DNA from 4 places in the Lysinibacillus sp. NPDC093692 genome. Region 4 is predicted to be linked to each of the others. Evidence: riboswitches for the same ligand, from Rfam matches in the RefSeq annotation. Region 4 holds a riboswitch; each other region holds the start of a gene.
The links. A riboswitch is a leader RNA that binds a small molecule or an ion and turns the genes downstream of it on or off. The one in region 4 is predicted to bind thiamine pyrophosphate.

Region 1 (7,631 bases), on a different contig from region 4:
TTATCGCCCAACATTTGAATTTTATCGATAAACTTTAGCGGTTTAGCACCCAACTTATAATTTTTATCGACATCCACTAACCGCTGATTTATCTTGTAAATAAAGTGTATAAATGTAATGATGGATGATAGTAATAAAATATTACTATCATTAAAAAGCACTATCGATTTGGAGGTTCAAAAATGACCAATATAATGAATTCATTTGGTTTTCTAAGTTTTAAATTAGCGGAGGCTTTAGAGGAAAATCTCGAGCAATATATTAGCGAAAAATTTCACATGAAATCTAGAGAAGTCGGGATCATGATGGCTGTAAAAGACCAAAAACTTAGCCAAATTCAAATAGGGCAGATTTTAAAGTTAGATAAAAATAGTGTCCGCTTTTTTATCGATGGTCTAGAAGAAAGAAAGTATGTTTATAGAGAAAAAAATCCAGAAAATAGAAGGGAAAATTTAATATGCCTTACCGAACAGGGTGAAAATTTGGCAGAAAAATTAATGAAGACCCTTACGATTTCTGAGAATGAAGTTTTAAACGTACTCTCATGGGAAGAAAAAGAGCAATTAAAAAACATTATGAAAAAAGTATATGAAAATCGTTCATAGGGATTAAAACCTTATAAATAAAAAAGGAAAGGGTGATTGAGATATGAAGGCAGTAGAGGTTATGAAGGAGTATTTAAGAAGAGCGCAAGTAGAGGGGCACGACTTATCTGACATGTATGCAAATCATGGGGAATTGAAAAATTTTAAAGGTCAAACTTTTAAAGGAAAAAAAGAAATACAGAACTTTTACATGTCATCTATGCCGACAGGCTTTAAATTAACGATCCACAATATTGAAGGCGATGATATAGAAGCTAGAGCTATCATTTCGACTACTTGGGATGGTTTGCCAAACCCAGTGATTTTGGAAGAAAAGTTGATTCTTGAAAATGAAAAAATTAAATCATTTACAATGATCCCGAAATAAAAGGAGAAGGAAGCTATGTCAGTATATCCTAATAAAAATCCTCTTCCTACGCCTGAAAGAGACACGAAATACTGGATTGGCGTAGTATCTCTTAATCATGTACAAAAAGGGGTTAAGGGAGGGTTCGGCCAGTTATGTCATGGCAAAGAAAGACCTTTGAAACGAATGCAAAAAGGAGATTGGATCATTTATTATTCTCCTAAAAAAAGTCTAGATGGTAATGAACCTGTAAGAGCATTTACCGCAATTGGAAGGATAAAGGACGACCGAATATACGAGTTACAAATGGCGGAAAATTTTATTCCTTTCCGAAGAGATATAGACTTTTATAAAGATGCAAAAGCTGTACCAATAAAAAGAGTCTTAGATTTTTTAGAATTTGTAGAAGATAAATCGAAATATGGCTATAAATTCAGATTTGGTCATTTTGAAATAAGCAAAAAGGACTTTTTATTAATTGCTCATGAAATGGGATTACCGTTGAAGTATGGGTGAATTTGGTTGGACAAAAAACGTTACTTTCTTAATTCCCCTTAAGAAAATAACGTTTTTAAATTTGCCTAAATCTTTATTTAAGAAGAGTATTAAGGTTAGTTACAAATACTGTCTTGCGCAAATTGCTAGCAACGACAATGCCTAATACAGCACCAATAGTACTTGAAGTTAAAAAGGCTGGCATGAAAAATAAAGCAGCTACAGAAGTCCCCATTAATAAATGTGCGTAGGGCACTGCAATGAGTGAGGCAATAATACCTGTCCCAAACATTTCACCGACACCTGCGAGCCATTGTTTGTCGCTGTATTTATAGGCAAGGGCGGCGCATAAAGCACCAATGACACTGCCAGGTATAGCTAATAATGAGCCTGTACCTGTTAAAATACGAATAATAGCTGTGATAAAGGCGATCATAACAGTAGGCACTGGTCCAAGAATAATCGCGCCAATAACATTAATGGCATGCTGTACAGGGTAGGCACGCGCAATTCCTGTCGGTATTGAAACGAAGGTAGAACCTGCTACGGCAATTGCTACTAATAAGGCCATGATTGTTAATTTTCGAATTGACATAATTTCCACTCCTATTTTGTATTTATTGAATTGCTAATAAACCAGAAAAAAGCCGCTCCCTATAAGCATTAGGAAGCGGCCTTGCATTTAAAATAGTAAAAAGCAAGTGTCGCCACTTCCCTCCGCTAGTGTGAACTAGATCAGGTTCAAAGGGTCCGTATATGACAATATACGTCTCAGCCTTTAAAAGACTCCCCTAGTGGTAATGATTTTAACTCTTAATTTTTCTAATAATAACGTAGTCAAGACAGCCTGTTTCCCTCGATATACAAGGAGTTTAACAGGAGGAATCAATCATAGTTACTAACATTTTAGCACACTCGAAAGAACAGAGCTAGAACTCCTACATACTCAATGGATGGTCTACAAGTGTCGTCGCTAAAGAAATAGGGAGGAATCCTTCAAGTGAAGAACTAAAGTTGAAGCGCGATCAATAATTTGCCGCCTTTTTATGTATTGATTCTCTCCATTCCGTGTGCATGGTCAAAAATATTTTTCAGCTTATTACACTCCACTATGCAGTCTTGTTGGAGGAAATGTGTAGGTATATAATGGAATATATACCGCGAAACTAACTAAAGGAAAACCAAAACCATGAATACCAAACAAACCAATACGAATCGTTTAAGACTCATGCCATTTCAAATGACGAGGGATATTTTAAAGGTGTGGAAGTATGCGTACCGTCCTTTTCTTTTATTTGAATTGATATACAAACTGCTAACGATAAGTGTATTTATCCCGTTGTTATCCATAATTTTCAACAAATTACTGGCTGTAGGGGGCTTCGAAGCAGCCGCCAATCATGACCTTCTGCGCTTCTTGTTCAGCAAATATGGCTTACTTAGTGTACTAGTAATGGTGCCAATTGCGATAATGCTCATTTACACAGAGTTCACGGTTCTCTTCTATATTGCGTACTACGGGATTCAGGAGAAGCGCCCACGAATCCGCCCTGTATTGTTCAAGGCAATCTCTAGCTTACCAGGCTTATGGCGCATCGGGGTTTTCGGACTTGCTCTCTATTTATTGCTCCTGTTCCCGCTACTTGATGCCAACATCGGCGGAACACTTTTACCTAATATGACAGTTCCAAACTTTATTACGGGCGAGCTGATGAAGACAACCTTCGGAACTATCGCTCTTGTTATCGTCGGACTGCTCATCTTGGCATTGAACTTAATCTGTATCTATGCTCTGCCGATTATGGTATTGGAAGGCAAGTATCGATTCTGGAACGCTGTTCGCGAGAGCAAGCGATTGTTCTGGCGTAGTAAGTGGTCATTAGTTAGAGCTGTGTTTGAATGGGTAGTAATCTTCCTGTTTCTGTTTATTCTACTTATCTGTTTAATCATCCTAATCGTGCTTCTCCTTCCTAGTGGGGATGGTGAGTCCAGATTAATGACTACCATTGGCGTCATGCTAAGCCTTGGTTTGTATATCGCAACACTAATTATGACTCCAATGTTCATTACCATCATCACCTTGCTCTATGTACGCTATCAAGGCCATGACCATGTGAACATTGATACCGATGGAGTCGATGCTACTGTCTGGAAAGGACGCGATATGCAGCGTTCGCTCATGCGACGTTATCGTTCAATGCTGACTACATTCGGACTGTTCATTCTTATTGTTATAGGCTGGGGAGCAACTGCCCTGTTGACTGATTGGGGAGAAACCAATGAAAAGTTCATCATTATGGCTCATCGGGGCGACACCACTTCAGGCATAGAGAATACAATGGGTGCCTTCGAAGGCGCCATTCGCACAGGTGCTGATTATATCGAGCTCGATATTCTGCAGACGAAAGATGGCAAGCTTGCGGTCATCCATGATGAGAATTTGAGACGATTGTCCGGCAAAAATGTGAATGTTTTTGATCTTTCCCTTGCCGAACTTCAACAAATTTCGCTGCGCGTAGGCAAGTTCCAAGACAATGTCCCATCTCTTGATGAGGTGTTGGAGCGTACGAAAGGTAAAATCAAGCTTAATGTGGAACTCAAAACACATGGACATGAAAAGAATTTTGTCCCTATCTTAGTGGATACGATTCGTAGACATAAGGCAGAACAACAGATTATTCTCCAGAGCTTAGACTATGAGCTCGTAAAGAAAGTGAAGAAGGCCGCACCAGATTTAACAGTCGGGTATGTCATATTCGCTACATTCGCTTCGCTTAATCAGTTCGACGCGGATTTCTTCGTTGTTGAAGAGTCTTTCGCCCGTCCACGATTGATTAGTTCAGCGAAAATAATTGGCAAGCCGATTTATGTTTGGACCGTGAATGATGTGAAGAGCGTTGAACACCTCTATACGTTAGGTGTGGATGGCATCATAACGGACATTGCCGTTGACGCAAAGGAGACCGTTCAAAAGTTACAGAAAGAATAGGGTCAGAAATGAAAATATCATCTGCTCTTTTTTGAATAAAGCATGAACACCCGGTATTTCGCACGAGGCGCTAAATACCGGGTGTTTTGTGTTATCTATAGTTGCACATTATGACTGTCAGTCTGCAACTTCTCAAGTTTTATGTTGGTAACTTCTTATGAATAATCTTTCTCTATACAGCAAGTGAATAAAATTTTCCTATTGTCCAACGAGTTATCTAATCGTTGCGGTCATGCTAGTAAAAATAGTCAATCACTTTTCAGACTATTTTGTATCAGGATGCATAAGGTGAGGGGCTTTTTTCATTGTCCAAATAAGGGCAAGGAAGAAGCATGCCATTAAAATAATAGCCCCGAAAATATAAGGACTGTTCATATTCCAATCGAATAAAATACCTGCTAAAGCTGGACCAATCATATTACCAAGACTCATATACGCATTGTTCAGACCAGCTGCAAAGCCCTGTTCATTTTCAGCAAGCTTGGAAATCAACGTGTTGACTGCTGGACGAATCAATGTCGTAGCTGTAGAGAAGATTGTCGCTACCACTAAAATAAGAGCAAAGCCAGATACGAATAGTATTAAGAATATTGACACGGATGCAATAAATAAATTGACTAACACTACTTTCATTTCGCCGAAGCGATTAAACAGTGGTGTAATCACAAACATTTGAACAACAACACCAAAAGCGCCTCCCACAACTAATATAATGGCGATATCAGTAGGTGTGTAATTAAACTTATCTGTCACAAATAATGATAATGTTGTTTGGAAGTTAGCAATCCCGAATGAGAATACTAGCATGATAATAAGCATGACAAAATAAGGCATTCGGACTGAACGCGCCATTTGCTTTGCAAGATTATCCTGCCTCTGCGCTTTTTGTGCTGTGTTTGGTTTTGCACCAGGCAATAAAAAGAACGATAAAATCGCTGCTAAAATAGCTGCACATCCAGCTGTATAAAATGGGAAATGCAAACTAACTTTTGAAAGGAATCCACCGATACCTGGACCAATCATAAAGCCAAAGGACATTGCTGCTCCTAGCATACCCATACCTTTTCCTCGTTCCTCATACGTTGTGACGTCTGCCACAAAAGCCATAATAGGAGGTGCCACAAATGCAGAACCAAGGCCACCTAAAAAGCGTGCCAAGAAGAGCATCCACACATCTGTAGAAAGCCCGAAACCAATTTGTGCAAGTCCTGTTACGATAAGACCGAAGATAATGAGATTTTTTCGACCGTATTGATCTGAAAGATTCCCAGCAATTGGAGAAAATACGAATTGTGCTAAGGCGAACGTTGCAATCAACATGCCAAGTACTTGTCCTGCAGCACCAAATAGTTTTAAATACTCAGGCATGACAGGAATAATAATTCCAATACTCCCCATTGCGATAAACATATTAAACATTAAAATAAACAAAGCCGCCTTATTAGACTTCTGCTGGGTCATCGAATACCCCTTTCTTTATTCAAATATATTACAGTCTACCATAAGGCTTGTACGTTTACTATTGACTATAAGTCTGAAATAAGAATTCAGATGACCTTCCGGCAAAACGAGGGGTTGATTTCCGTTCCGACTGGGCGCTTTGTTGTTGCTGTCGCTTTGCTTTCGCACAGAGCAGAGCTTCCTGGGGGCGTCCGATGAGCCACTTCGCTACGCTGCAGAGTCTCATCTGTGACGCTAATCCCCAAGGAGTCGCCCTGTCTCCACTCCAATCAACGACTTCAAAAGAATGTATCTTTCTTACATATCACTCTAATTTATAGTAATAAGGCTATGTATCCTAGCCTCTTTTTTCGTTTAGCTAATGGTAGACTTCTATGGTGAAACTTGTGCAGTATTTGTTTTAATAATTAGAATCCCACACCTGACAGTAAGATTAAAAAATATAACATCAAAAAAACGCAAGAAATCAACTTTTCTAAAATTGATTTCTTGCGCTTTTTAAGTTTATTAGTTTTGAGCTTATCGAATACTCATTTTAAATTCTAAAAACAGCTCATTGTATTTACCTAAATAATCAGGGCCTAAGTTTTTATAAACTTCTAATGTTTTACGTTGTTCTTCAGAAGGATAGAATCGCTTATCAGATACAACTTCCTTATCCATTAACTTCATCGCTGCAATATTAGGAGTAGAGTAGCCTACATAATCAGCGTTTTTAGCACCTGATTTAGCTTTTAGCATGAAATTAATGAAGGCATGTGCACCATCTATATTTTTTGACGTTTTTGGGATGACCATATTGTCAAACCATAAGTTTGAGCCTTCCGTCGGTACAGCAAAGTCTAAATCTTCATTTTCTGACAACATGTCAGCTGCTTGACCAGACCAAGTGAGTGCCACGCTCGCTTCATTATTAACCATCAGCGGTGTAATTTCATCCCCGATAATAGCTTTTACATTTGGCGCCATGGTGATTAGCTTATCAGTAGCTTCACGTAGCTCCTCGTTATTTAAAGAGTTTAGAGAGTAGCCAAGGCTGTTTAAGCCCATACCAATCACTTCACGTGCACCGTCTACTAAAAAGACTTTACGCTTTAATGAAGGATCCCATAAGTCCTCCCAAGATGAGAAGTCAAGGTTTCCAACGAGCTTTGGATTATAGACAACGCCGACTGTTCCCCAGAAATATGGAACAGAATATTTATTGTCGTCATCAAATGGTAAATCTAAAAAATAAGGATCGATATTTTTAAAATTAGGGATTTTCGTTTTATCTAAAGGAACAAGTAAGTTTTCTTCCTTCATTTTTTCAATCATATATTCAGAAGGTACTGCAATATCGTAAGCTGTACCACCTTGTTGAATTTTTGTCATCATTGCTTCATTTGAATCAAACGTCTCATAAATAACGTGAATCCCTGTTTCTTTTTCAAATTGTTTCAGCAAATCAGGGTCAATATATTCTCCCCAGTTAAAGATTGTTAACGTATCTTTACCACTTTTCCCACCACCCGCACTTAGGGCGTCAGCAGCATAGAATAAAAGGGCGGAAACAACAAGTATTGCGATTGTTGCTTGAATTAATTGCTTCATTGAGTTCCCCCCGTTCTTTTACTAGCGCGGCTTGTGATGAAGTAATAGCCGACTACGACTATAACCGTTACAAAGAATACTAAACCAGAAATAGCATTAACCGTTAAGGAAATACCGGCACGTGCCATCGAATAAATTTCAA
Region 2 (7,631 bases), on a different contig from region 4:
ACAATGCTCTTTTCTAGTGCTTTATTGGCGAACATTGTATCTGGCAATTGTATAATTGCTTGAATCCAAGCATGCTTTTGAATGTATTTATGCAGTTGTTTCGATTGCTCAGATTCAAAGAGATGCGTTGGTGCAAGGAAAAATAAATAGCCTCCATCCTTCGTGTAGTTAATGGATTGCTCAATAAATAAATGATGCGCATAGCTCAACCCTTCTGAAGGGCACAGCTCATAGTCTAATGCGATATCTTCATTCGGATAATATCCCACTGGTAAATCACAAACAATAGCATCTGCAGGACTTACTAATAAATCTTGTAACGCATCTTGACGGTATAAGGAAACAGGCTGCTCTGTCAAATCAGCTGTAGCAGCAGCTATACGAATAAGCAGTTCATCAACCTCTACACCTGTTGCCTCTATTTTCTCGTCTAATAAGTTCATAACTGTTAGGAGTAAATTCCCTGTACCTACTGCTGGATCTAAAATCGAAATTTTTTCGGTTTTTAGACGATCTGCAAATAGTTGCTCCACAAAATAACCAACTAATAACCCAAGAGTATCTGGTGTCATCTGATGATTCGGCTGAGAGCCTTTTCGCATTCCCTTTAAAACAGCAATTTGAATCGCTTTGCGCACATCTTCCTTCGTAGCACCTTCTTGTGAAAAATCAACTTCCCCACCTAGCCATGCCTCTAAGCCATCTAGAATACCCTCTAGCAATGTAATATTATGTTCTTTTTCTATCTTTTCAGCATGTTCATTTAGCATACCAAACAACTTCTCGATGTTTTCCATACACAACTTCCTTTCACGCAGAAAAGAGCCGTGACAAAAACTTGTCACAGCCCCTTTGTCTAGTAATATCTTAGCCTAAAATCAATAAATTATGCTAGTGCTTTGACAGCTGCAATTGCCGCTTCATAGTTTGGATGGTCTGTTGCTTCAGGAACATATTCCACATATGTCACTTTGTCATTTGCATCCACAACAAATACTGCGCGTGTTAGAAGACGTAACTCTTGAATATAGACACCATATGCTTCACCAAATGACAGGTCACGGTGATCTGAAACTGTTTGAACAGCATCAATACCTGCTGCACCACACCAACGTTTTTGAGCGAATGGAAGGTCAACAGATACTGTATAGATTACTACATTATCACCTAAGCCAGCTGCTGCTTCATTAAAACGACGTGTTTGTGCATCGCATACACCAGTATCCAATGATGGTACCACGCTAAATAAACGAATTTTCCCCTCTGAATCTTTTAATGTAACAGGTGATAGGTCATTCGCTAATATAGAGAAATCTGGTGCTTGATCTCCAACCTTTACTTCGTTCCCTACAAGTGTTACTTGACCATTTTTAAATGTTACTTGTGCCATATAAACGCCTCCTAATCATCATATGTACTTAATATTACTAAATGGAGGGAATTAATTGCAACTGAGACAGCTTATCAAAAATATTTTTGAAAAATCTTTTCGCACCTATTCAGCCATGTTTACTTAAGGTTGCACCTTTTTCCAAGTTCATTAAAATAATGTAGGGTTGATTTTCCAACTAACTAATGATGTCTCCCCCAAATAATATGGCTTATCACCCTAATACGAAGTTGATCTCCAACACTTTGCAAAAACTTTAACTTATTCAACCTATAATACATTACCTAATATTATAAAAAAGCAGGAACTTTGATTTTCGACATTATTTCCTAGGAAATTAATGATGCTTGATAAAATGGATTTTTTCTTGCTCTCGTAATTCGACACGACGAATTTTGCCTGATGAGGTCTTTGGCAGCTCAGTAACAAACTCAATCTTACGAGGGTATTTATATGGGGCTGTTAAAGTTTTTACATGGCTTTGTAGTTTTTTTATAAGTGTTTCATTACCAACTTCTCCTTCACAGAGCACAACAAACGCCTTCACGAGATTTCCACGAATCTCATCTGGACTTGCAACAACGGCAGTTTCTTTCACTGCAGGATGCTTCAACAATGCATCTTCTACCTCAAATGGTCCAATCGTATACCCAGACGAAATAATGACATCATCCCCGCGTCCTTCAAACCAAAAATAACCATCATTATCTTTGTATGCACGATCTCCGGTAATATACCAATCGCCTCTAAATTGTAAATTTGTCCGTTCTGGATCGTTTAAATATTTTTTAAATAACGCGGGCGTTTCACAGTGTACAGCAATATCTCCAATTTCCCCAACCGCAACAGGATTTCCAAGATCATTTATAATTTCAACAGTATTACCCGGAGTAGGTTTGCCCATTGATCCCATTCTAGACTCCATCCCTACCATTGTACCAACAAGTAATGTATTCTCTGTTTGTCCATAGCCATCTCGTACTTGTAAATTATAAACTTCGGAAAATACTTTTATCACTTCACTATTTAAAGGTTCACCCGCTGACACAGCCTGACGTATTGTACTTACATTAAAATCTTGTAAATTTTCAAGACTCGCCATAAATCGATATTCGGTTGGTGCGCAACACAGAATATTAATATTGAATTTTTCAATCAGTCTAAAGTAAGTTGCCGCATCAAAGTGACCTTTGTAAACAAATGCTGTTGCACCACTTCCTAAAGTAGCGAGGAACGGACTCCAAATCCATTTTTGCCAGCCTGGAGCTGCTGTTCCCCAAACAATGTCACCCTCTTGAACACCTAACCAATTTGGTGCAGTAGTTCGCAAGTGTGCGTAACCCCAGCTATGTGTATGCACCGCTGCCTTTGGATTGCCTGTTGTACCACTTGTATATGCTAAAAATGCAATGTCTGTACTCTTAGTTGGAGTAGAGCTTATATAAGATGTTGGTTGGCTATGCATTCTTTCAAGCAACGGTTGCCAAGGTTCATGTGCATGACCAATGACAAATTGCTTTATTGCTTGTAAATTTTCCACATTATCAAATTGTTCAATATAAGGCTCAAATGCAACAACTCCTTTTGCATCGGCATGATTGATTCGATATTCAATATCTTTAGTTCTCAGCATTTCTGAACTAGGTATAATAGTTAAACCTGCCTTCAAAGCTGCAATATACACGATATATGCTTCCACTGATCTCGGTACCATGACTAAAATAACATCGCCTTTTTTTAAACCTTGGGAGGTAAATACATGTGCTGCCTGATTCGCCTTTTCAAGTAAAGTTGTATATGTTAAGTACTGAATTTCCTCGTCTTCGCTATAAACTAATAATGCATTTTTCGTAGGATCCTGTGCATATTTTTCAATTTCTTCTGAAATGTTATACCATTCTGGTGCGATTAAATCTTCTCTTTTCATGGCAATTGCCCCCTTTTGTTACGCCCATTATAAAACTCAATTTTTATCATTTTCAATTGAATTCACTCTAATTTATTAAAGTCGTGACAACTATCATGCTCCGCTATATGGCATCAGTCACGTATTGCTTCTATTCATTTCAAATTGGCGTAATCGTCGCTTTCGTACAGAGTTGCTGAATGAAAATAAAAAACTCCCTATTGAACGCGAATGAATAATATGGTACATTTTGGTCAACTAAAAGCATGATTGCAGGGGGACTCATTAAGAGTTGAGAAGGTAAAACCTGACCCTTTGAACCTGTTAGTTAATACTGACGTAGGGAGCAATTCACATCGACTTACTGATGAAAGGCTCTTTTACGTGTTTTTTGCACGAAAAAGGGCCTTTTTTGCACGCTTACGTCCATCCAACGAGGAGGACTTAAATTGATTTTCCAAACGATCCGTAAACAAAATCCACTTATTCATTGCATAACGAATTATGTGGTTGCTAATTTCCAAGCAAATGGCTTATTAGCAATAGGCGCTTCTCCAGTCATGGCTGATGACGGTCATGAGGTTGAAGAAATGGTCACAATCGCCTCAGGCTTATTGATCAATATTGGGACCCTTAATGAGCGAATGAAAGAATCCATGTTACTTGCAGGGAAAAAAGCAAATATTCTTGGCATTCCGGTTGTTTTAGATCCTGTTGCAGCCGGTGCAACGACTTACCGGAAACAAACGGTACAGCAATTATTGGAGAAAATAAAATTTGCGGCGATTCGATGCAATATCGGAGAGCTTGCAGCAATTGCCAATGTAGACTGGCAACAAAAAGGCGTAGATAGTGGTAGTGGTTCAATTTCTTTAGAAATGGAGGCACAAAAAATAGCTCAGCAATACAATTGTATTGTTATTGTGACCGGTGAAAAGGATTTTATTACTGACGGCAAACTTCAGCAATGGGTTACAGGTGGAAATTCGCAAATGACAGAAGTTACTGGAACAGGCTGCTTATTGAGTGCAATATGTTGTGCCTCTATCACCGCAGGAGATCAACCATTTGACCAATTACTAGAAACATTATCACTTTATAAAAAATTAGCAGAAAAAGCCGCTTCTTCTACTCGATTCATTGGCGATTTTCAAATAGCTGTATTGAATGAACTACATCGCCTTTCAAAGGAAGGTGAAGAATAATGCATATTGTAACGACAATTGCCGGTTCAGATAGTGGCGGCGGTGCAGGTATACAAGCTGATTTAAAAACATTCCAGGAATTAAAAGTATTTGGAACGTCTGTCATTACAGCTTTAACGGCCCAGAATACTTTGGGTGTATCAGATGTTTTACCAATTGAAGTGAGCTTTGTTGAAAAACAACTGAAAGCGCTAATCGAGGATTTTTCAATTAGTGCTATTAAAACAGGAATGTTGTTTTCCTCCGAAATCATCCAATCAATTGCACATATTTTAGCCGAAGTAAATATTCCACTTATTGTAGATCCTGTTATGATTGCAAAAGGTGGCGAGAGCTTATTACAGCAAGAAGCAATTGAGGCATTACGAAATTATTTGCTACCTTTAGCAACAATTGTAACACCTAACATTCCTGAGGCCGAAACCCTTTCTGGAAGAAAAATTAATTCTATAGCAGATATTAAAGAAGTAGCCCAGATTTTATTACAGACAGGTGTTCAATGCGTCGTTATGAAAGGCGGTCATTTAGAGGATATATGTCATGCTACTGATTATGTATTTTTTCAAGATGGTGGATCATTTTCTATGCAATCTACTCGTATTGCAACAGCAAACACGCATGGTACAGGCTGTACATTTTCCGCTGCATTAACTGCTTTTCTTGGCCTTGGGCTACCTATAGAAAAGGCAATTGAGGAAGCTAAAAAATTTATTCAATTAGCAATAACTCATGATTTATCTATTGGGAATGGCCATGGTCCAACAAATCATTTTGCTTATCAACAGTATAAGGATTCCTGCGAGGTGATCATACATGAAACGTGACGATTTACAGCTATATTTTATTATGGGTACAGGTAATGTTTTCAATCAGGAGCCAATAATTGTATTAGAAAAAGCTCTCCAATCCGGAATTACTATGTTTCAATACCGTGAAAAAGGGCCAAATACCCTTACTGGACGAGCCTATGAAAATTTTGCTCGTAAATGTCAAAAGCTCTGTCAACAGTATCATGTTCCGTTTATTATTAATGATGATGTAGAGCTAGCTATAAAACTTAGAGCAGATGGTGTTCATATTGGCCAAGAAGATTTTCCTGTGTCAATGGTACGTAAAAAAATTGGCAACATGATACTAGGTGTTTCTGTTCATTCTCAAGCGGAATTAATAACTGCTTTACAATATGGTGCTGACTATGTAGGAATTGGTCCAATTTTTTCAACTACTTCTAAAAGTGACGCCAAACCGCCTAGTGGCACTGAATTTTTACAGCAAGTTCGCGGACAATACCCAGAGCTGCCTATCGTTGCAATTGGAGGCATAAACTGCTCGAATACACATACGGTATTTAAAGCAGGTGCAGATGGAATAGCAGTTATTTCCGCAATTTGCGAAAGTGAAGATATTTCGAATACAGTCTCTACATTTAAAGCATTTGTAGGATAAATTGAAACTTTTAATCAGGGGGCGTCTTTCAATCGGGTTTTTAAATTACTGCCCGTTAATACGGGATAAAAAATAAACATTTTAAACAAACTAAAACCAGTGCCTTTTACGGTCACTGGTTTTAATTTTAATAATTGCTAATTAAGCAATTATTGGTTGTTCGGCATACCTTTTAATTGAGATTCTGCCATTTGTACAAGACGTTTAGTGATTTCACCGCCAACGGAACCGTTAGCACGAGCTGAAGCGTCAGCTCCTAATTGAACACCAAATTCTTGTGCAATTTCGTATTTCATTTGATCAAGTGCGCGCTCTACACCAGGTACAGCAAGTTGATTTGAACTGCGGTTATTGTTGTTTGCCATGTGTTTCTCACCTCCTTGTGAATATAGAATGTGCGATTTTAGATTTTTAATACAAAAATATTTCAGGTAAATTGTACCTCAGAAGGAAATGGACTAAAAAAGCCGACTCAAAATGTACTTTTGAGTCGGCTCTTATGAATTCGCAAGGTTCTTCTATAAAAGATCCGCAAATTTATCGGCATCTTGTTCTTTTTTCGGGAAAATGTAAACTTCACGGTTTTTCACTGCTCGTTCGATGAGTTCATCAAAATCCGAGAAGCTTTCGTAATGCTCAACCTTTTCAAGCTTTGGCTTTGTTTTTGGACTTGCAGGAGTAAAAATTGTACAGCAGTCTTCAAATGGCTGAATAGACGTTTCGTATGTGCCAATTTTCTCAGCAATATCGATAATTTCTAATTTATCTGATGAGATTAATGGACGTAAAATCGGTGTGTTCGTTACTGCATTAATAGCTGTAAGGCTTTCAAGAGTTTGACTCGCTACTTGCCCAAGACTTTCACCTGTAACTATAGCTAGTGCACCAATGTCTTCACGTACTTTGTCAGCAACTTTTAGCATCATACGACGAGTAGTTGTCATCGATACATTAGATGGTACTTTTTCTTTAATAAGAACTTGAATTTCAGTGAAAGGAATAACGTGTAAACGTATACTCGCTCCGAATTTCGTTAATTCATTAGCAAGTACCTTTACTTTTTCCAATGAGTTTTGGCTTGTGTATGGTGGGCTAAAGAAGTGAATCGCTTCTAAGCGCACTCCTCGTTTCATCATTAAATAACCGGCAACTGGGCTATCGATACCACCTGAAAGCATTAATAAAGATTTACCATTCGAGCCTACAGGCATTCCACCTGCACCCGGAATAACTTGCGCCATCATATATGTTGCATCATGACGCACCTCTACGCGAAGTTCGATATCAGGCTTCTTCACCTTTACTGATAAATTTTGATATTGTGGTAATACATGACCACCAATTTCGCGTTGAATGGCATGTGATTCTAACGGGAATGTTTTATCTGTGCGCTTTACTTCTACTTTAAATGTAAGCTGCTCATTTTTAAATGTATCCATAATTGTTATGGCTAGTTTTTTCATGGCTTCGATATCTTTTTCACATGCAGCCACAGGACTAAATGATTGAATACCAAAAATTTTAGGTAAACCTTTTAATAGTACGTCCATTTGTGCTTCATCTTGAATGGCTATAAACATTCGATCACGCTCTGTGCGAATGTGTAAATGTCCTAAATCCGCAAACGCATGACGAATGTTCTCTCGTAAACGACGAATAAAATCCATCTTGTTGCGACCTTTTG
Region 3 (7,631 bases), on a different contig from region 4:
AGATGGGAGAATTGTAGAGTGATAATAAATTGATTTATTTTTAGGCTGTTTTCTAAAAGATTGTTGCAGATAAAACATAAAAACAGAGTTAATCTACAAAATGTGTAGAATCAACTCTGTTTTATGTTTGATATTTTGCAAATGGAATATTTAACTGAAGTACCCGTTAGCCATCCATGTAGCGCAAAAACCAGCGCCACACCACAGAAAATGAAAGATGGTTAAGTTCTTTCATGGGAGTTTAAGTGCGTTATTTCACAAACTATTTTACTCGTTGAAACATCGGATGACCTTCTATAAATTGAAATAAACCTCATAATTGTATCATCCTTTTATAAAAACGTTTGATAATTTTTGTGATCCTTGCTAATTAAAGCGCGCTTATAATTGAATATTTTTTTAGTGTTTTGCCCAAGGATATGCTTAGGTAATTTTCTTTTTAAGAATTGTTATAATTAAAGTCATAATTCCATTAAGAGCAAATATTCCTACCAAACAATAGATTAATAATGATATGTCCGGTGCGAAGAACCTAATACTTTTCCATGGGGTACCTATAACATAAACAAATAGTGGGATCAATCCCACAGCTAGGAGGAGTGAAATGATTCCAACAGTGAACGGTAATTTTTTGTTTAGAACCTTATTTCTTCTAAGTCTGAAGAAATGGATAATCGTAAAAATAGCTAAGAGTAATGTAACTCCCAGTATACTCAATTGGATACTATAGCTTTGTACAGGCAATTCATCTGGTCCTTTTCCGTTCAGGATGGATCGAATTCCATTCATTATATGAGAAACTTGAGCATCTTCTATAAAATTATATTTATTGGTTAAAAGTACTGCTGCAATATTTTCTTCAGGTATAAAAAACATTTGCGATCTAAAATCAGATGTTGCTCCTCCATGGAAAGGGAAATGTTCTGTTTTAGAAAAATGCCAACCGTAACCGTATGTTTTACCTTCTTCTGGAGAAGTTTTTAATAACTCAAGGTTTTGTTCTGATAATAAGTCTCCGCCCTCTAACATAAATTTTAAAAATTTCGCTATATCATTTGAACTTGACGCAATATAGCCATAAGGTGCTCCTGCATGATCATAAAATCCATCACTTACAACTGGTCTACCAAACCATGACTCAAAACCAGGTATGTATCCTTTTTCTACCGCACTTTCATAATCAGCAGCGGAATTTTCCATACCAAGCGGGGTGAAAATATTCATATTCAAAAACTCTGAAAAGGTTTGGTTCGAAACATTTTCAATAATTGCCCCTAAGAGTAAATAGTTAGCAGAGTTATATTCATAAACCTCACCAGGCTCGTGAGATAACGCTACACCACTAAGTCCTTTTATAGCTTGATTGATCGCCCCCTCTTTCGGCCAATCCTTGTCCGTCACTTTAAGGCCGTCAGGTTCACTAATACCACTTGTTTGTTCTAATAGATGCAAAACTGTAATTTGTTTTGAACTGTCCGTTTGATAGGTAAACGATGGAATATAGGACTGTATCGGTTCATCCAGCCTTATTTTGTCATCTTCCACTAACATCATAATAGCCAGAGATGTAATTGGTTTGCTTAAAGAACCGATAAGAAACGGTGTGTTTGCTGTTACATTTGAACCATCACTTAAAATACCCCATTGATTTTGATAAATCGTTTCCCTGTTTTCTAATATCGCCAATGATGCGCCGGGAATATTATACATATCTAAAGACTCTTCCATAAACTTTGTTATTTTTTGTTTAGTATCTTCCGTTTTAGCAGAAGCAGAAAAAGGGGTTAGTAGGAGTAGAAAGCTCCATAAAAAAATGATTGCTTTTTTCATTGTTTTTCTCCTCACATGAACAATCAAAGTTAAATTAAACTCTAATTGTTTCTTTTTTCTCTAATAAGTCAATTAACAATTTATACGTTTGATCAAGGTCAAATTCATCGAAATTTTTGTAGGGCTAGTTCATCGAAGCAAGCCAATAAAATACCGGCAAAGGCATCGGTTTCTTTGGCCGCAACGTTTAGGTTCTTTAGGGGATTAGAAAGACTTTCTCTATTTAGCTTCACAGTATTTGTTGCTTCTCTTAATTAGAAACAGGTACTTTTCTATCATCCCTTTCACTAACTTTAGCGTATAGCGTTTTTGTTATTATGTAGTACAAAAATGTACCAGTTAATCCTAGAATAAGGAGCAACCCGCTCATATATATAGGGGGAATCCACTGTCCAACGATGATCAATAACGAAGCTATAATCATTGCTCCATAGGTAGTTAAGCTATTAAAAGCCATATAGGTGCTACGAGCGTTAGAAGGGGCAAGTTCTCCTATCATCGCCTGTTTAATGGGCACAAACATCAGCTCACCAATTGTTCCAATAAACATGGCAATAAAAAGAATCAATACGCTATTTGAAGAAGCAAAGATACTAAAACATATAGAAAAGATCAACATACCTGTAACAAGAGTCCAGCGATCACTGCATTTTTTTAACAAGAATAATACAGCACTTGAGAGGAGAACTACAAGAATAGTATTCTCTGTTCGAAGAAAACCAAGCATTTTTGTGCCATCTACAATGAAATCTATTCCAAACAAAGAAGCTGAATGTTGAGGTATATCTTTTTCGAGACGAATCCCAATATAGTTTGATAAAGACTGTTCCAAGGTAAAGATCAAGATTGCTCCTAAAATATAAAACATAAATAGCTTATCTTTTAAAACGGTTGAATAAGTTTGAAACATTTCTACGGATGAAGATTTTTTCTTATGATGAGAAGACTTAGGTGAAGGCTCTGGTGAATAAGTTTCTGTGATGAAAAATACAGTCATAAAAACAGATAACAAAGTGACTAGTGAGATCCCAATAAATAATTCAAATAAGTAGTTTTTAAAAAGAAATGCCCCAACGATTCCACCAATTGCAGTTGATAAATTCCCTAACCAGTAGCTAATTGTAAATACGAGCTTTCTCGATTCAGAATTAGTAACATCAATCATCATAGCTTGTGCAGCTGGCTGAAACATGCCTCCACAAAACATATTAATGATGAAGAATGCTGCAGAAGTATAAGGAAGGTTAAACCAAGGGGAATTACAAAGTGCTATAAACAGATACGAAAGTAATAGTCCAATCTCAGAATAAATCATTATTTTTTTTCGCCCAATTTTATCTGAAATATGCCCTCCGATAAACCCTCCAAGGACCCCACTAATGACAATTATTATAAGAATAATAGCCGTTTTAGTAGCTCCGATATTTTGAGTAAAATAAATAGCCAGAAAAGGGATAACAGCCATAGAAATAAGACCGCCTAGAAATTGCATGACTAGGCGAAGTTTGATGTTGGGATGGATATCTCTCAATTTCATATAATCACTCCTATTTAATACTATATTGTCTACAGGTCCTGGCTGGGCAAAGGGGGAGAAGGCTTAGTTATTTTTGATAGGCCCAAATAATCTTAGAGCTTGTCTCGATATATCCTTCCGCATCACGTTTGTATATTCATCAATAAATGTTAAACGCATTCCGTTTAAGATGGATAAGTACGATTCAGCAATTAATGAAGGTGATTCTTCATAAAAGTAACCAAGCCTTTGACCTTCTTCAACAACCGGATAAATACTGTTTATAAATACTTTTACGAAATCATCTAGTTCTTTAAAAAGTTTTGGGAAACGATCAGGTCTTGCAAGAACCTGCTGAATGAGACGTAAGTATTCACTTTTCATTGAAAAAAGCTGTACATGACAATCTATCATTTCCTTCACAACTTCAAGAGGCTCACCTTTAAAGTGTTCTCCTATTTCAATAAAATAAGGTTTGATTTCCTTCAATGGCTCCAAAATAGCTGATTCATAAAGCGCTTCTTTTGAATCAAAATACGTAAATACGGTACCAAAACTAACACCAGCTTCTTTTGATATGTCGGCAACTTTTGTCTCCGCAAAACCAGTATCACTGTATAATTTAATGGCAGCGTTTAAGATAGTAGATCTTTTTCTTTTCTTTTTCTCATCATTAGTAAGTTTAGTTTCCATTTTAGATACTCCTTCCAAAATAAATGATTGATTGGTCAATCAAATTCTATTGTAATATGTTTCCATTGTCAATGTGTTTAAAGAATTTTTTGAATTTTATACCTAGTTATAACAGAAATACCTCAATGAAGGGCCATAGCAGTTAGATGATTAGAAATGAGGCAGCTTAATAATAATTCATCACTATCTGTAAACAGACCCTTGTCATTTCCGGATTGATATGGGTATAATAATCATCGAAAAGTTCATATGGAAAGAATGTAGGGGGGCTGGTAGTTGCCAGCTGAGATTGTGTCCGATAGACGCTGACCCTTTGAACCTGATTTGGCTCGTACCAGCGTAGGGAACATCTATTCAAAAAAGAAAATTTTTGATACTGATTGTAAAACGTCTGGGAGGAATCCTAGGCGTTTTTTATGTTTTCAGACTTTTGTTTCCCTCTGGTAAAGACATTCATTTATGAACACTTTCACACTACTTACTTGGAGGATTCAGCATGAAAAAATGGTTATTGGTCCTAATGGTTGCACTTTTTACATTAGTGGGCTGTAGCGAAAAAGAGGCTAAAAAGGATGCTAAAGGATTAACAAAAGTATCGGTAGTTCTTGATTGGACACCGAACACAAATCATACAGGTTTATATGTAGCTGAAAAACTTGGCTACTTTAAGGAACAAGGTTTAGATGTTGATATTTTATTACCTGGCGAAACGGGTGCAGATCAGCTTGTAGCATCAGGAAAGGCTCAGTTTGGCGTAAGCTATCAGGAAGGAATTACACAGGCGCGTGTGCAGGATGTACCATTAGTATCGATTGCAGCGATTATACAACATAATACTTCGGGTTTCGCATCTACCGCATCAAAAGGCATTACGTCACCAAAGGATTTTGAAGGGAAAACTTACGGTGGCTGGGGTGCACCGCTTGAAAAGGCTGTACTACAATCACTTATGCAAACAAAAAATGCGGATATTAATAAGTTAGATATCGTCAATGCAGGCGATTTAGATTTCTTCACTATGATGAAAAAAGATATTGATTTTGCGTGGATTTATTATGCATGGACAGGTATTGAAGCAGAACTTCGCGGCGAAAAGCTGAACATGCTTTATTTAACAGATTATAGTGAGCAATTAGATTATTACACACCTGTGCTTGCTACAAATGAAAAAATGATTCAGGATAATCCTGAGACGGTAAAAGCTTTTGTCGCTGCTGCAGCAAAGGGCTATGAATATGCAATAAAACACCCTAATGAGGCAGCTGATAGTTTACTAGAAGCGGTACCTGATTTAGATAAGAACCTTGTGCATAAAAGTCAGGAATGGCTAGCAGATAAGTATCAAGACGACGCTGCACAATGGGGCGAGCAAAAATTAGCTGTCTGGGAAAACTACGCGAAATGGATGGCCGATAACAAAGTTTTAGAGGGCGAATTTAACGCAAAACAAGCATTTACAAACGACTTTTTACCGAAAAAGGGGACAAAGTAATATGGCAAACTCTTTAATAAGTGTACAAATTATCCCGAAAACTGAAACATATGAAGATGTGATCCCGTTTGTCGATGCAGCGATTGCAGTGATCGACACTTCAGGGGTGAAATATGAAGTTCATCCATTAGAAACGACAATGGAAGGCGAGCTTACGACTTTGCTGCAAATTATTGAAAAAATGAATGCCAAGATGATCGAGCTTGGCGCAATCAATGTCATTACGCAAGTGAAAATTTTATATCAGCCATCCGGTATTACAATGGATACGCTAACGGAGAAATACAAGGGATGAAGCAGGCTGTTAAACAAGGAAGGACGATAATTTTTATCGCCTTCCTCTTATTCATATGGGAACTAATTGTCCGTTTTGCTGATATTCCACATTGGCTTTTGCCTGCACCGAGTGCCATTTTGAAAGAGGGCTTTCAATCGTATGAGATGTTTGTGCCGCATGCTTTAGCTACGATCCAATTAGCACTTCTTGGTCTTGCTATCGGGATATTATGTGGGCTAACAGTTGCGGTGCTATTACATCGTTTTACGTTTATAAGGGAGCTATTTTATCCTATTCTCATTATGTCGCAAAATGTCCCGGTACTTGTCCTAGCACCATTATTAATCATTTGGTTTGGCTTCGGTTTATTGCCAAAGCTCATTATTATTTGTCTCGTGTGCTTTTTCCCTATTGTTATTTCGGCAATGGACGGCTTTCGTCAAACTTCGCCTGAGCTAAAGCATTATTTTGAGATGATCGGTGCAACGAAAGCCCAAACCTTTTGGAAGTTAGAATGGCCTTATGCGTATCCAGCAATTTTTTCAGGCATAAAGATTGCTGCTACCTATAGCGTTATGGGGGCTGTTATTGCGGAATGGTTAGGAGCGAAAATGGGGATTGGCGTTTATATGACATTGGCACAATCTTCATTTCGAACGGATCGTGTATTTGTAGCGATTTTTGCCATCGTATTTTTAAGTTTATTATTATTTAGTGCTATTCGATTACTAGAAAAACTTGTTGTGAAGGGGAGAGGAAACTATGCTAAGCATTCAAAACATTGATAAATCCTTTGATTCCCTTCCAGTTATCCGTAATTTATCTTTTGAGGTGAAGGACGGGGAATTTGTGGCGATTATCGGTCCGTCTGGCAGTGGGAAAAGTACACTTTTTCAATTAATTGGTGGTGTTTCTTCTATTGATAAAGGTGCTATTTTATTAAACGGCACAGATATCCAGAAAAAAAGAGGAACGATTGGCTATATGCCTCAGCAGCCATGTTTATTACCGTGGCGGACGATCATAGAAAACGTCACGATGGTTGAGGAGCTCCATGGAAAACCTAATGTCAACGTTGCGAAGGAATGGTTACATAAAGTGGGGCTCGCAGCATTTGTAAATGCATTTCCTAATGAACTGTCGGGTGGTATGCAACAACGGGTATCGTTTATTCGTGCAATTGTCAGTAATAAACCTATTTTATGTTTAGATGAACCATTTTCTGCACTGGATGAGTTTACAAGGCTTGAAATGCAGGCGTGGCTATTATCGATTTGGGAGAAATATAGAAAATCTATATTGTTCGTTACACATAATATTGAGGAAGCTCTGTTTTTAGCTGATCGTATTATTGTACTCACAAAACGACCAGCGACGATGAAAAAGGAAATAATCGTACCTTTTGCAAGGCCACGACAAGAAGAAATCCGCCATTCCGCTTCATTTACGGCGTTGAAGCAACAATTATTCTCGTATTTAAAAGAAGAAAAGGATGAGGCGAATGTTGATTGATGCACATATTCATTTAGATCAGTATAAAAAAAACGACATACCTCCTTTGCTAGAAGAAGCGGAACATGTCATTGCCGTAAGCATGAATCTACCGTCATGTGAAAAGACGTTGAAGCTGTCGAAAGCCTATTCTAAAGTAAAGGCGGCGTTTGGCTTTCATCCTGAACAACCGTTACCTAGTAATGCGGAGGAAGAGGCATTATTCGATTGGATACGTCAACACGCTCATGACATGGTGGCAATTGGCGAGGTAGGGTTGCCTTATTATTTGAGGCAGGAGAAGGCTATTGATGATCGTGCGTATGAGGTGT
Region 4 (7,631 bases):
ATAGACTCATTGTTACCGAAGCCGACGCCACGATTCCCGAGGCATAATTGATTTTTTTTTAGTTTGAAAAGGACTTGGCTTTGTGCCAAGTCCTTTCAATTTTTATTGTGTACCTGAACGTTGAGCATCTTTATAGATGTCGATAGCCTTGTCTAATTTGTTAATAGCATCTGTCACATCGTACGCAGAAGCATAGGCGTTACTGGCAACGGATTGTGCGTGTTGAACTACTTTTTCTAGACTACGTTTTTCTCTTTCCGTTGTCCATAGTTCATAGTAGGGGATATCAGAGCCATCTCCATTTTCTGAAACTTTTACATACTGAACAGAATTAATGAGTGATGTTAACCAAGATTTATCAACGTAATGCCAATGATTATAATTCACACCAGATTTATAATTACTCCTATAGGTTGAAATGGCATTATATAAATAACTGTATGCATACGAAATATCCGACTGAGACGAGGAGCTATTGTTTGCAATACCTTGTGCGTATGAAACAGCAGAAACTAGGGCATCTTTTTCACTTTGAGTCGTCCAAACTACATTGTAGGATAATTCAGATCCATTCACAGAAACGGTTACATACTGAACAGAGTTAATAAGTGAAAAAAGGGAAGATCGATCGGCATTATATTGATAAGTGCCATATTTTTGTGCATTCTTATACATTGTAATAGCGTAGTTTAAATTGCTAATTGCATTTGTAATATCAGATTGTGTTGCATAGTAATTATTTACAACATATTGAGCAGATGAAACGGCAGAGGTTAGAGCATCCTTCTCACTTTGAGTCGTCCAAGGTTCATAAGAAGCTACATCATTACCGTTGTTCGAAGAAACCTTTACATACTGAACAGAATTGATCATCGATTGTAGTGAAGACTTATCACCATAAACATATTTTGTTCCATTTTTTTGCACAGTTCGATAAACGTTTAATGCATTTTTGTACTGTGTAATCGCATTGTTTACTTGTTCCTGTGAAGCGTAAGAATTATTAACTACTGCTCTTGCGCTGCTCACGGCTGATTCGAATGTTGTACGTTCAGCCTGCGTTGTCCATTTTTCAGTTACTGAAATGTCATATCCATAAACAGATACTGCAACGTATGGAGGTGAAGCTACTAAATTACTAAGCTCCGTTTTATTTAAAACAGGTAATGTCACAGAGGCTTTTTTATCATCCACCTGTACTTTGTTAATGAGATGCCCTGAATTTAATGCCACCTTTGCCCCCTGTTTGACAACCACTTGCTCAATTGTACCTTTTCCGTAAAGGGTGAAATCTTTCTCAACATCGATAGTTAGTTTATCAACATTGGCCGTTACTTCAAATGCAGTAACTTTACCAACTATGTCGACTTTCGAAATAGTTTTGTCAGAAGTCACACTCACTTTAGTGCGTTTTAGGTTAATGTTTGGAGATTTAATATCTTTTAGAGAAACATTTAACCAATTATTATTTTTAGTCAATAAAGGTCTAAAAATAATTGTATCCCCAATAGCAACGTCATCAATTGTAATGGCCTTCTTCACACGATTAGTTACAATAAGCTCATCTTCAATAGTGACATTTTGAACTTTTACATAATCCGCATTTACAGTTAGGCTTCCAGCAATTTGCGCGTCGCCGCCATCAAGATCTAACGCTTTATTTTTTGTTCCACCTTTAGTTAGTGTTAGTGAAGTAATACTTGTAATTTCACCGTTCTTTACGACAATAGTTGCTTCAGCATTCGCCAATGCAGCATTATTGGATGTGTTTAAGAGGGGCTTCAATGACTTACTGATTTTAAATTGGCCATTGGATGTACGTACTTTATCATTAGCGATGCTGGTAATAGTAACATTTTGTCCCTTTGTTTTGGCTGCAGCTACTTGCCCGTCGATTTGAACTGAGTGGTTTAAAGATACATCATTAGAAGTGGCATTCGCAGTTGATACAGGCACAATTAAGGTTGCTGTAATAGCGGTAGCCATAAAAGTAGAAAATACTTTATTCTTCATCTTTGTCGCTCCAATCATTGTATTTAATGGATAATATATCATACATTTCTTAAGTTTAGTGCGCGAATGGGTTATTTTACTATATTAATTTAATGAAATAATAGGCCTTTTTTCTTCTATTATTTTAATAACTCGTAGTTTGAAAGGGTAAATCATCCTTCCAAGAGCTCTTTGCTATTGTTTGAACATGATGAAAAAGACAGGATGAGTGAACGCTGAAGTACATTGACCGAGTTTACAAACAGCACTACTATAGGAGAGGAAAGGGGGACAACACTATGGTGTATCTCGGTATGATTTTCTTTCAAATTGTCGCTCCGATTTTAGTGCTTCTAGTACTTGGCGCAGTTTTACAAAGGAAATTTCGATTTAATTTAAAGGCGCTATCTCAACTTATTACATATTGCTTTATGCCAGCAGCTGTTTTTGTGAATTTATATGAAACGAGTATAGAATTGTCTGTGCTTGGGGAAGTTGCGCTTTTTATTCTACTCTTTATCGGAAGCCAAATGGTCCTTAGTCACTTTCTAGCAAAGGGGCTCGGTTTAGTAAAAACAGAGGCTGCGGTGTTTAAAAATAGCGTTGTCCTCATTAATTCAGGCAACTATGGTATTCCAGTTGCCCAAATGATTTTTGTGACTCAGCCGATTGGGGTAGCGATTCAAGTTATTCTCGTTATATTTCAAAATATGACGACGTATACTTACGGCTTGTACAATTTAATTTCTTCAACAAAATCAGGCATGTCAATTTTGAAAGATTTCCTCAAAATGCCTATTATTCATGCACTTATTATCGGCGTTACTATGAACTATTTTAATATCCCTATTCCACAGTTCGTAAAAATTCCGATAGACCATGTGGCAGATGGCTTTATCGCTGTGGCATTAATAACTTTAGGGGCACAGCTATCCCAACTTGAAATAAAATCTATGTTTAATAAGATGGTATACATTAGTTGTTTTACACGATTAATCATAGGGCCTGCCGTTGCATTGCTTATCATTTTTGCGCTTGGTCTTGACGGTGTCGTGGCACAATCACTTTTTATAGCTAGTTCGTTCCCGACATCGCGAAATAGTTCCAGTCTGGCATTAGAATATGACGTAGAATCGGCAACTGCTGCACAAACAGTTTTATTTTCAACGATTGTGAGCTGTATTACAGTGACAATTGTAATTTATGTAGCGGAGTTGTTGTTTACCTAACAGTTGGGTGTCATATAGTATAAAAGATAAGGTGGAAAGCTTTTCAGGAGTTAGGGGCTCTTTTTCTGAATTAAAAGCTAGTGATTTATATTTGTTAAAACAAGATATAAGTTGATTGGAGTGGAGGCTGGGCGACTCCTTGGGGATTAGCGTCACAGATGAGACCCTGCAGCGAAGCGAAGCGGCTCATCGGACGCCCCCAGGAAAGCGCCCAGCCGGAGCGAAAATCAACTGCACGTTATGGTGATAATCCAAAAATAATCAAATGAAGCTTCCATCTATTAGCAATATCTGCTACACTAGCATCAAACTTAATAGTATTAACTAGGGGAGTCTGATGAGTCAGGCTGAGAGGGAAACGCATAGAGGTTTCTTGACCCTTTGGACCTGATCTGGCTCATACCAGCGTGGGAAAGTTAACCATTATTGCACACTATGTTATTTGCAATAACTATACCTTTACATTCTTAGCCGGATCCAAAAATTTTTTGGATTCGGCTTTCGTTTTGTTGGGGTGAGCTAGATTCGGTCCTTGTATAAATGTAAAAGGGAGCGAAGTAGTTTATGACAACAGTTAGCGAAAAGAATATTACGATTATGTCAAATTTTGAAGGAAGTAAAAAAGTTTACGTAGAAGGTTCTCGACCAGATATTTTAGTGCCAATGCGTGAGATTGCTTTAAGTCCGACGACAGGAAGCTTTGGTGAGGAAGAAAATGCACCAGTGCGTGTTTATGATACGAGTGGCCCGTACACTGATCCTGCACATAAGGTGGACATTACGAAAGGATTGCCAGCTTTACGTAGTGCATGGATCAAAGAACGAGGTGACGTTGAAGAATACGAAGGTCGTACAATCAAGCCAGAAGATAATGGATTTCGCAAAGCTGATGATCCACGGATGAATGAAAATGTTTTTCCGGATTTATCTAGAAAGCCTTTACGTGCGAAGAAAGGTAAAAATGTAACGCAGCTTCACTATGCACGAAAGGGAATTATTACTCCAGAAATGGAATTTGTAGCGATTCGCGAAAATATGGATCCTGAGTTCGTGCGCTCAGAGATCGCGGCGGGGCGTGCAATTATGCCATCTAATATTAATCACCCTGAGGCAGAGCCGATGATTATTGGACGCAACTTCCATGTGAAAATTAACGCCAATATTGGAAATTCAGCGGTGACATCCTCTATTGCAGAAGAAGTAGAAAAAATGACGTGGGCTACACGCTGGGGTGCTGATAACATCATGGATTTATCCACGGGTAAACATATTCATACGACGCGTGAATGGATTATCCGTAATGCCGCAGTGCCAGTAGGGACGGTGCCGATTTATCAAGCGCTCGAAAAAGTAAATGGTGTGGCAGAGGATTTAACGTGGGAAGTGTATCGTGATACGTTAATCGAACAGGCAGAGCAAGGTGTAGATTACTTCACGATTCATGCAGGCGTATTGCTACGCTATGTGCCATTAACGGCTAATCGTGTAACTGGCATAGTGTCTCGAGGAGGCTCGATTATGGCACAATGGTGTTTATATCACCACCAAGAGAGCTTCTTATATACTCATTTTGAAGAAATCTGTGAAATTATGAAAACCTATGATGTTGCTTTCTCTTTAGGTGATGGTTTACGTCCTGGTTCTATAGCAGATGCAAATGATGAGGCTCAATTTGCGGAGCTGGAAACGCTAGGGGAATTAACACAAATTGCCTGGGAGCATGATGTACAGGTGATGGTAGAAGGACCGGGGCATGTGCCGATGCATCTTATTAAAGAAAACATGGACAAGCAGTTAGAGGTGTGTAAGGAAGCTCCTTTCTATACGTTAGGGCCGCTAACGACAGATATTGCTCCAGGCTATGACCATATTACATCAGCCATTGGAGCCGCGATGATTGGTTGGTATGGTACGGCAATGCTATGTTATGTAACGCCTAAAGAACATCTTGGCTTACCAAATCGTGATGATGTTCGTGTAGGGGTTATTACGTACAAAATTGCTGCACATGCGGCTGATTTAGCTAAAGGGCACCCGGGGGCACAGCAACGTGATGATGCACTATCAAAGGCGCGCTTTGAATTCCGCTGGCGCGATCAATTCAACCTTTCGCTAGATCCAGAGCGTGCAGTCGAATATCATGATGAAACATTGCCAGCAGAAGGAGCAAAAACGGCGCATTTCTGTTCAATGTGTGGACCTAAGTTTTGTAGTATGAAAATCTCACAGGATATTCGTACTTATGCAAAAGAAAAAGACTTAAATACAACTGAAGCAATCCATAAAGGTATGCAGGAGAAGGCGAAAGAATTTAAAAAGGCAGGCAGTCAAATCTATCAATAATTATTAGAGCGGGCTTGTGTCTATCAATATAGGCACAAGCCTTATTTTTGTTCATCGTCAAAAGTAATGGATGACCTACGCATCAACCACTCATTATGTGATGATCCCACATTTAAGATAAAAAAACTCCATGTGAGGTTGCCCTTCACATGGAGTAAAAAGTTGGATTTGGATATCAATAATAGTTGGAATATGTGGAGAATTAAACGTTAGTTGGTTGTTTTACGTATGGATTTGAAAGATCCATACCTTCTAATGAAAGACCCATAGCTTTTGCTACACCTTCACCATATGCTGGGTCAGCTAAATAACAGTGAAGAATATGACGACGTTTGATGAATTCTTCAACTGATGCCATATCATTAGCCGTATTTTCGAATAGACGTTGTTGCTCTTCGGCAGTCATTAGGTTGAATAATTTACCTGGCTGCTCAAAGTAGTTGTTATCATCTTCACGGAAGTCATGGATACCAGCATTACCGTCAATACGTAATTCAGGCTCTTTATAGTCTAAATTATGTTCCCATTCACCATAGCTATTTGGTTCATAGCCTAAAGTTGAACCAAGGTTGCCATCGAAGCGCATAGCACCATCGCGGTGGAATGAACGGAATGGACATTTTGGTGCGTTTACAGGAAGCATGTAATGGTTTACACCTAAACGGTAGCGTTGTGCATCTGCATAAGCAAAGATACGAGCCTGTAACATTTTATCTGGAGAGAAGCTAATACCAGGGACAATGTTAGATGGTGCAAATGCAGCTTGCTCAACTTCAGCAAAGTAGTTGTCCGAGTTTTTGTTTAACTCAAATTCACCTACAGGAATTAATGGGAAGTCTTTTTTATACCATACCTTTGTTAAGTCAAATGGGTTATATGGTAATTCGCGAGCTTGTTCCTCTGTCATTACTTGAATAGACATTTTCCATTTAGGGAAATCGCCATTTTCAATTGCCCCATATAGGTCGCGTTGTGAAGATTCGCGGTCGTTACTAATTACTTCAGCAGCCTCAGCGCCAGTTAAGTTTTTAATGCCTTGCTCTGTACTGAAGTGGAATTTAACCCATACGCGCTCATTTTCTGCATTAATAAAACTATAAGTGTGAGAACCGAAACCATGCATATTGCGGTAACCTGACGGAATACCACGATCAGACATAACGATTGTTACTTGGTGAAGTGCCTCTGGTAATGAAGTCCAGAAATCCCAGTTTGAATTCGCGTTCTTCATATTTGTACGTGGATCACGTTTTACCACGTGGTTTAAGTCTGTAAAGTGTAAAGGATCACGGAAGAAGAATACAGGTGTGTTGTTACCAACTAAATCCCAGTTACCTTCTTCAGTATAGAACTTAAGTGCAAAGCCACGAATATCGCGCTCAGCATCCGCTGCACCACGTTCACCCGCAACTGTTGAGAAGCGTGCAAACATTTCTGTTTTCTTCCCAACTTCTGAGAAGATTTTTGCTTTTGTATATTTAGTAATATCATGCGTTACAGTGAAAGTACCGAATGCACCTGAACCTTTAGCGTGCATACGACGTTCAGGAATAACTTCACGGTTGAAGTTTGCTAATTTTTCAACTAGCCATACATCCTGAAGTAATAGAGGGCCACGAGGACCTGCTGACATTGAATCGTGGTTGCTTACTACTGGAGCGCCACCTGCTGTTGTAAAACGACGGCTACGATCATTTTGGTTTGTCATATTAGTTTACCTCCTGAAGAAAAAATTGTGAGTCAAACTCTTCATCAATAACTATAACAAATATAAACTAGAATTGCTAGTAAATTATAATTATTATCGTTAAAGAATGTTTATATTAAAATACAAACTATAAATATATGCTAGATTAAAAGCGTTTATGAATAGCTTTTTCCACAAAACTAGCTTTTTGAAACATTTTCGAGAATTATTAAAGTTGAGTTGTGAAGAAGGGATAGGTCGAAATTAAAAGGCTTTAAAGTAAATTCTTTTTTATTGAAAACGGAAAATGATAATTGAAAAAATGTGTTTTAGGGTTATGGTAAGTATTAGTTGATGACAGTGAAGGCTGGGAGACTTCC

Region 1: linked by a shared signal. The riboswitch ahead of thiW (energy coupling factor transporter S component ThiW) and the one ahead of thiC (phosphomethylpyrimidine synthase ThiC) in region 4 are both predicted to bind thiamine pyrophosphate.
Region 2: linked by a shared signal. The riboswitch ahead of thiM (hydroxyethylthiazole kinase) and the one ahead of thiC (phosphomethylpyrimidine synthase ThiC) in region 4 are both predicted to bind thiamine pyrophosphate.
Region 3: linked by a shared signal. The riboswitch ahead of ACQKN4_RS10755 (ABC transporter substrate-binding protein) and the one ahead of thiC (phosphomethylpyrimidine synthase ThiC) in region 4 are both predicted to bind thiamine pyrophosphate.

What each region holds. Positions count from the first base shown of each region.
Region 1 covers NZ_JBNNUW010000001.1:450,922-458,552, forward strand. The annotation lists gene ACQKN4_RS01975 (MarR family winged helix-turn-helix transcriptional regulator) at 183-605, shown strand; gene ACQKN4_RS01980 (ketosteroid isomerase family protein) at 649-972, shown strand; gene ACQKN4_RS01985 (EVE domain-containing protein) at 988-1,467, shown strand; gene thiW (energy coupling factor transporter S component ThiW) at 1,541-2,041, opposite strand; TPP riboswitch at 2,142-2,249, opposite strand; gene ACQKN4_RS01995 (glycerophosphoryl diester phosphodiesterase membrane domain-containing protein) at 2,636-4,435, shown strand; gene ACQKN4_RS02000 (MFS transporter) at 4,700-5,896, opposite strand; gene ACQKN4_RS02005 (ABC transporter substrate-binding protein) at 6,416-7,489, opposite strand; gene ACQKN4_RS02010 (ABC transporter permease) at 7,486-7,631, opposite strand, start outside.
Region 2 covers NZ_JBNNUW010000005.1:127,798-135,428, forward strand. The annotation lists gene ACQKN4_RS07655 (class I SAM-dependent methyltransferase) at 1-797, opposite strand, end outside; gene tpx (thiol peroxidase) at 887-1,390, opposite strand; gene mbcS (acyl-CoA synthetase MbcS) at 1,728-3,317, opposite strand; TPP riboswitch at 3,561-3,659, shown strand; gene thiM (hydroxyethylthiazole kinase) at 3,746-4,501, shown strand; gene thiD (bifunctional hydroxymethylpyrimidine kinase/phosphomethylpyrimidine kinase) at 4,501-5,325, shown strand; gene thiE (thiamine phosphate synthase) at 5,315-5,947, shown strand; gene ACQKN4_RS07685 (alpha/beta-type small acid-soluble spore protein) at 6,097-6,312, opposite strand; gene thiI (tRNA uracil 4-sulfurtransferase ThiI) at 6,466-7,631, opposite strand, start outside.
Region 3 covers NZ_JBNNUW010000008.1:52,813-60,443, forward strand. The annotation lists gene ACQKN4_RS10740 (serine hydrolase) at 424-1,830, opposite strand; gene ACQKN4_RS10745 (MFS transporter) at 2,081-3,367, opposite strand; gene ACQKN4_RS10750 (TetR/AcrR family transcriptional regulator) at 3,431-4,039, opposite strand; TPP riboswitch at 4,292-4,402, shown strand; gene ACQKN4_RS10755 (ABC transporter substrate-binding protein) at 4,536-5,531, shown strand; gene ACQKN4_RS10760 (thiamine-binding protein) at 5,533-5,826, shown strand; gene ACQKN4_RS10765 (ABC transporter permease) at 5,823-6,593, shown strand; gene ACQKN4_RS10770 (ABC transporter ATP-binding protein) at 6,571-7,320, shown strand; gene ACQKN4_RS10775 (TatD family hydrolase) at 7,310-7,631, shown strand, end outside.
Region 4 covers NZ_JBNNUW010000021.1:14,543-22,173, reverse strand. The annotation lists gene ACQKN4_RS19260 (S-layer protein) at 103-2,013, opposite strand; gene ACQKN4_RS19255 (AEC family transporter) at 2,292-3,221, shown strand; TPP riboswitch at 3,538-3,652, shown strand; gene thiC (phosphomethylpyrimidine synthase ThiC) at 3,786-5,564, shown strand; gene ACQKN4_RS19245 (catalase) at 5,767-7,272, opposite strand.